Regions from separate parts of the Vibrio sinaloensis genome, predicted to be linked through region 1. Evidence: riboswitches for the same ligand, from Rfam matches in the RefSeq annotation. Region 1 holds a riboswitch; the other holds the start of a gene.
The links. A riboswitch is a leader RNA that binds a small molecule or an ion and turns the genes downstream of it on or off. The one in region 1 is predicted to bind lysine.
Positions count from the first base shown of each region.

Region 1 (3,421 bases):
TCTCGCGGCGCGGCAGGCTTTTGGGTAGAGAATGGTCAAATTCAGTATCCTGTGTCGGAAATCACCATTGCCAGCAATCTAAAAGAGATGTTTAACCAGATTGTTGCAGTGGGTAATGACGTAGAGACCCGCTCGCAAATTCAAACTGGCTCTATCTTGCTTGAGAGTATGAAAGTCGCAGGTGAGTAAGGGATAGAGAATTGAGTTCGGGCTTCGCCCTGCGAGATGCTAGAGCGCTTTGTTCCGAGAACGGACTTCGTCCTTCGAGAATTTAGATCGGGCTGCGCCCTTCGCGAGGAGCTTTTGATGAGTGAGTCGAAAGCTGCAGGCAAAGCTGGATGGAATTTAAGCTTAATCGTCTGAATTTAAAGGAAAAGGGTTGACCTGCATTGTCAACCCTTGCAAGATTTTCTCGCTTCTCGCTTCTCGCTTCTCGCTTCTCGCTTCTCGCTTCTCGCTTCTCGCTTCTCGCTTCTCGCTTCTCGCTTCTCGCTTCTCGCTTCTCGCTTCTCGCTTCTCGCTTCTCGCTTCTCGCTTCTCGCTTCTCGCTTCTCGCTTCTCGCTTCTCGCTTCTCGCTTCTCGCTTCTCGCTTCTCGCTTCTCGCTTCTCGCTTCTCGCTTCTCGCTTCTCGCTATTTCTCAAACAACTCAGTATGCAGTTTCTGAATCGCTTGCTTAGATACCGATTCATGGACTAAAAAGCATAGGTTGTGTGGGCTGGCGCCGTAACAGATCATACGCAGATTGAAGTCTTCTAACGTGCCGAACACTTGTTTAGCGTAGCCGCGGCTTTCACTCATGTTATTGCCGATAAGCGCGACCAAGCATAAGTTGTGCTCGACCTCGACGCTGCACAGCTCTTCAAGTTCCGCGCGTACTTCGTCAGGTAGCTCGGGAGCGCCTCCAGAGGTGCCGGTTTGATCTAAGGTGAGAGAGACACTGATCTCAGAGGTAGTGATCAAATCTACCGATATCTTATGTTTCGCCAATATTTCAAATACTTTGGCGAGAAACCCGTAAGCGTGGAACATCTTAGCACTGCGCAGCGTGACCATGGTTTGGTTGCAGCGTAGTGCGAGTGCACGAAATAGCGGGGAGCTCTCCACTTGATGGCGAATCCAGGTGCCGCCTTTTTCAGGCTCTTTAGAAGAGCCAACAAACACCGGAATATCGTGACGTAGCGCTGGCACCAGTGTCGATGGATGGAGAATTTTTGCGCCGAAATTGGCCATCTCCGATGCTTCGCTAAAACTGATTTCGGCGATCGGCGCCGCTTTGGCTGCGATACGTGGATCGGTGGTGTAGATGCCAGGTACGTCGGTCCAGATTTCTAGGCCCGCGGCTTTAACTGCTTCCGCAATAAGCGCGGCACTGTAGTCACTACCGCCGCGACCTAGGGTCGTGGTATTGCCCTCGTCATCTGAACCGATGAAGCCTTGTGTTACCACCACATGCTGCTGACAAAGTGGCACTAATGATTGCTGGGCCAGTTGGCTGATCTGTTCCAAGTCTGGCTCGGCCTTACCAAAATGGCTGTCGGTACGCAGTACGTCGCGAATATCAAAGCGCACCGCGTCAATCCCACGCTCTTTCATGAGTTGAGTTAGGAGATGAGTCGACATTAACTCACCGCAGGCCACTAAGTGGTCAGTCAGTTTGTGGTTTGATTGAATCGAGGCGGCTTCGGCCAGGCTGGTCACGGTATCTAGGATCGCGTAAACCTCGCTGGCGGTTTGGGTTGCGTCGTTGAGTTGGTTGAGCACCGCATCATGGATCTGAGCAAGCTGACTGAGCAACTCACCTCGATGTGCTTGATCTTGTACACCATTCGCCAGTTCAACCAATAGGTTGGTCACCCCAGAGCAAGCACTACTCACGACTAGTTTAGTATTTGGATTATTTTCGATAATTGCAGCACAGCGGCTCATTGCTTCAAAGTTTGCAACGCTTGTTCCACCAAATTTAGCTACATTAAAACTGCTCACAGCGTATCTCCCACGACTTCCTAAAATAATCTACTTGGCGATTAGGCCAACATCCGATGTTTTTGCTTTGATGAAGAGAATTGAGCGAAAGAGAGGTCAATGAATAGATTGAGTTACCTCAGAAGCTCATCATCAGACAGGGCTGATGACAGTTGCAGGGATTCAACCCTAACAACCGACAGGTATGAGCCAACAACTCATACCTACCTCGGCACTGCTCCCCCTCAATACACTGTGTTGGAGTTGTGGCTCCACAATGTATCTACCTGGGCAGTGCTCCTCTTCTGCAAAATAATTTGCTACGCGGCATAAATATTCGCCACATATCCTGCATTCAACTCGTTTCTGTGAACTATGTCAATGGCAATGTGCAACTTTATGCCTTTTTATAATTAACAAACTTGTGACACTGGTTTGACCACAAGACTTTGGGCTAATTGCTGACAGGGTAAAATTCGATTATGGTGATTCGAGGAAGAAAAAATACAAAAGCAAATCAATCCATAATTAGGAGCAGCCAATGACGATTCAAAGTTTTATTCCCCCTCACCGTATTCTTATGGGCCCAGGCCCTTCAGACATTTCACCACAAGTGTTGCAAGCTTTGAGTCGCCCAACCGTCGGTCATTTAGACCCTCTGTTTATTGGTATGATGGATGAGCTGAAATCGCTCCTCAAGTATGCATTTCAGACTGAAAATGAATTTACTATCGCAGTATCAGCGCCAGGTAGTGCAGGGATGGAAACCTGTTTTGTTAACCTAATTGAACCTGGTGAAAAGGTCATTGTTTGTCGTAATGGCGTGTTTGGCGAGCGTATGCGTGAAAACGTGGTTCGTGCCGGAGGAGAAGCCGTGGTTGTCGATGATGAGTGGGGCGCGCCAGTTTCAGTCGAAAAGGTCGCCCAGGCGCTTCAAGAGAACCCTGATGCTAAGATCCTCGCGTTTGTTCATGCAGAGACGTCAACCGGTGCTTGCAGCGATGCCCAGGCTCTAGGTCAACTGGCTAAGCAACATAATGTACTCACCATCGTCGATGCGGTCACTTCTCTCGGTGGTGCCCCCCTCAAAGTCGACGAGTGGCAGCTCGATGCTGTCTATTCTGGCAGTCAAAAGTGTCTTTCTTGTGTGCCGGGTTTGTCTCCAGTGACCTTCTCTGCAGCGGCTGTAGAGAAAATCCAGTCACGCACTACACCGGTCCAAAGCTGGTTCTTAGATCAAAGCCTAGTTCTGGGTTACTGGAGTGGTGAAGGTAAACGCAGTTATCACCACACTGCACCAGTGAATAGCCTTTACGCGCTGCACGAATCCTTACTGATGCTAAAACGCGAAGGGTTAGAAAATGCGTGGCAGCGTCATCGTCAGATGCATGAAAAGCTTAAGCAAGGGTTGGAAAAGCTCGGTTTTGAATTCGTGGTTGACGCGTCATCTCGTTTGC
Region 1 covers NZ_CP096199.1:330,175-333,595, forward strand. Annotated here, with positions in the region: gene pmbA (metalloprotease PmbA) at 1-189, shown strand, start outside; gene MTO69_RS01620 (hypothetical protein) at 272-643, opposite strand; gene lysC (lysine-sensitive aspartokinase 3) at 633-1,985, opposite strand; lysine riboswitch at 2,100-2,277, opposite strand; gene MTO69_RS01630 (pyridoxal-phosphate-dependent aminotransferase family protein) at 2,506-3,421, shown strand, end outside.

Region 2 (3,421 bases), 1.5 Mb from region 1:
CAAGCTCATTCTCACCGATGAAACCTAGGTCGACCACCCCATCCATGATAAGACCAGGAATATCATCATCACGGACGAGTAACAGGTCAATCGGCATATTTTCAGAGTGAACGACTAAACGCTCACCCATCACATTGAACTTCACTCCACACTTTTTCAGTAAGGCTTGGCTCTCTTTACTAAGGCGGCCTTTCTTTTGGATTGCGATTCTTAGGCGTTGTGTTTGCATTACTTTGTCCCTGTGCAAATTTGTCATCATTCGAAATTATTAAACTAAAAACTAAAAAACCCTCGGAAGAATGTATCTCCCGAGGGTTCTAAATCTTGTAGTTTGCGATTTGGCCTCCGGGAGTTTCCTATCTCCCGGGTATGCGTACATCTCCCGAAAGACTAGACTGGGTGATGATGGTGATGAATGTTCATTACTGATAAACGCATACTTGAAAAGCTCTTTTGTTTCGCTTGGTTGATAACCACACTAACCAAGGCGAACATTTTTTTCAACCATTAATTTGTACTTTTTTCATTTTGTATATGACAAATAAAAGAGGGAGCCGAAGCTCCCTAACAAGACAGATGAATTTCAGTCAGTTACGCGTCTTGGCAAGCGGCCATTCTCGACTTAGACAGTACAGAGAGCAGCACACATACTAAGATAAAGCTCACGCTCGCCGCAGCAAATGCTAAAGATACTGACGCCGTCATACCTAGAGTTACGAAGCCAATACACGAAACTGCTGCAACCGACAACGCATAAGGGAGCTGAGTCGCCACGTGATCGATGTGGTTACAACGAGCACCGGTTGAAGAGAGTATGGTGGTATCTGAAATCGGCGAACAGTGGTCACCAAACACCGAACCTGCCAGTACCGCACTTAACATAGGCAGCATAAGCGCAATATCGGTCGCACCGGCCATGTCACCCGCAATCGGTAACATAATGCCAAACGTTCCCCACGAAGTACCGGTAGAAAACGCCATTAAGCCAGCAAGCAGGAATAAGATAACAGGTAGCCAATGCGGGTTGATATTACCTTGCGCCAAAGTTGACAGGAATTTGCCCGTGTTCATGTCGCCGATCACTGAACCAATCGTCCAGGCGAAAACCAGGATCAGGATAGCGCCAAACATCGATTTCGCGCCAATCCACAGAGTGCGTGAAATCTGGTTAAAGGCGAGTCCTTGCTTAAATACAGTATATAGCGCGACCACCAGGCCGACTAAGCCACCATAAATCAAAGACATGCCAACATCGGTATTTTCAAATGCGCCGAGCAAGTTAAACGCGACACCATCCGCAGCCAGTGCCTGACCGCCGGTATAAAGCATTGACGCCACTGTGGCTACAATCAGCAGCACAATCGGTAACACCAAATCAGAGACTTTGCCGCCAGAGCTCTCGACAATGTCCAGTTCTTCATTCAGCTCATGGGCTTCTTGCGAGTCTTCTGCCTGCTCTTTCGCAAAACCCTGACCTCGCGATGCCGCGATTTCGTGGTCGCGCATCTTGCCAATATCAAGGCCAAACCATGCCACGGCAAACACCATCAATAGCGCAAAGATGGCATAAAAGTTCATCGGAATAAGACGAACATAAGCACCAAGCGCAGAGTATTCAGTAACACCGTGCGACACCAAGATGCCACCAATGATGGTCATAATGTATGCCCCCCAGCTTGATGCTGGCATGATGACACACATAGGTGCGGCGGTTGAGTCAAGAATGTAAGCAAGCTTGGCGCGAGAGACATAAAAGCGATCCGTCACAGGACGAGAAATCGCACCGACGGCTAGGCTGTTAAAGTAGTCATCGACGAAAATAAACACGCCTAGAAAAGCCGCCAACAGCTTAGAGCCACGTTTGCTCTTAACGCGTGATTGCGCCCACTCAGCGAATGCACGTGTACCACCCGACAAAGTCAGTAACGCAGTCATCATGCCAAGCAAGAGTAAGAAGCCGACAATACTCATGTTCCACGTATTCAAGCCCCCATCTTCAACGAAGACACTCGAAACTGTGGTACCGATGTAACCAGCGGCATTCGCCAGCGAGTAATCGTTTAAAAGGACAGCGCCAAGAACAATACCCACGCCTAACGAAACCAATACGCGACGAGTAATAATAGCGAGACTCAATGCCACTAACGGCGGCAAAAGAGACAAAGGAGATGATGCAAAATCAATTAAATTCATGATCTTCAAAAACCAGTAATAAATGGTTAGAGATCTACTGCAGACTAGTTGAAGGAATTCATTTCCGACAATGTAGTTAGAATAAGCGACGGGCAAGCGAATGCTTGACCCAGCCCTACAGTAGCGCTCCATAGTTTTACAAATTATAGACTATGGCAGTGTTACCCCTTTCGAGTGTAACCCCAGCAAGCTCCTTTGATATGGATACTCACTTCGGCGAAATAACCTTTCCAGCTTGTTCATTGGCATCACCCCAACAAGCATTACTTATTTATTCCGCGCCTCTACCGCGAGTGATGGAACTTTAAACTAATGAAAAATCAATTTAACAATAATTTAACCAGCACAACGCATTAGGTTGACGCCATTGTACTTATCTCAACCTATGATTCAACAGATTATTCTAAGTTTTCTTATTAACCATGTGACATTCGCATACTCGTTGAATATCGATGCTATTTGAATATTCATCCAGTTCAATAACCTTAGGTTGCGCAAAGCAAACATATTCGCGACGCAATATCCGATATTTTAAATGTATAACGCTTCTTTACAGGTAAGCTAGCATGTCTATATGCCCGTTCAGTCATAGTTAGATTGTTATAATAGATAGCTCACACATATATGAAACGAATGTAGCAGGTTCGCATCTTTTAGAGCGCCATTTTGGATTAAGGCATCTGGTTGGTAAGAAAGATTATATTTTGATCTCTCAAAGAATTTTATTTATCTAAATTATTCTCTATTCGATTGTATTATTTATATGAGCAGTTTATGATTCTTCTATCGGCAACTTATATGAAGAGATGAAGAAATGTCGGAATTAACGAAAACACTATTGAATATTCGTAGTCTGCGCGCTTTTGCTCGTGAACTTACAGTCGAGCAATTAGAAGAAGCTTTAGACAAATTAACCACTGTTGTTGCAGAGCGTAAAGAAGCGGAAGAAGCTGAACGCGCGGCAGCAGCTGAGCAAGAGGCTAAATTAGCCGCAATTGCTGAGCAAATTTCAAAAGATGGAATCGATGTAGACGCACTCATTTCTGCGCTTGCTGGAGAGTCAAAAACAAACAGCAAAGCAAAAACTAAACGCGCTCCTCGTCCACCAAAGTACAAATATGTGGATGCTTCTGGCAAAGAGAAAACTTGGACTGGCCAAGGCCGCACTCCTTCTGCCATTCAGACACAGTTGGACGCAGGCAAGTCACTCGATGACTTTCTCATTTAA
Region 2 covers NZ_CP096199.1:1,802,618-1,806,038, forward strand. Annotated here, with positions in the region: gene hisG (ATP phosphoribosyltransferase) at 1-229, opposite strand, end outside; His leader region at 280-415, opposite strand; gene MTO69_RS08190 (Na+/H+ antiporter NhaC family protein) at 592-2,193, opposite strand; lysine riboswitch at 2,307-2,488, opposite strand; gene MTO69_RS08195 (H-NS family nucleoid-associated regulatory protein) at 3,008-3,421, shown strand.
Region 2: it holds a riboswitch for lysine, as region 1 does, so the genes downstream of both, MTO69_RS08190 (Na+/H+ antiporter NhaC family protein) here and lysC (lysine-sensitive aspartokinase 3) in region 1, are expected to answer to the same signal.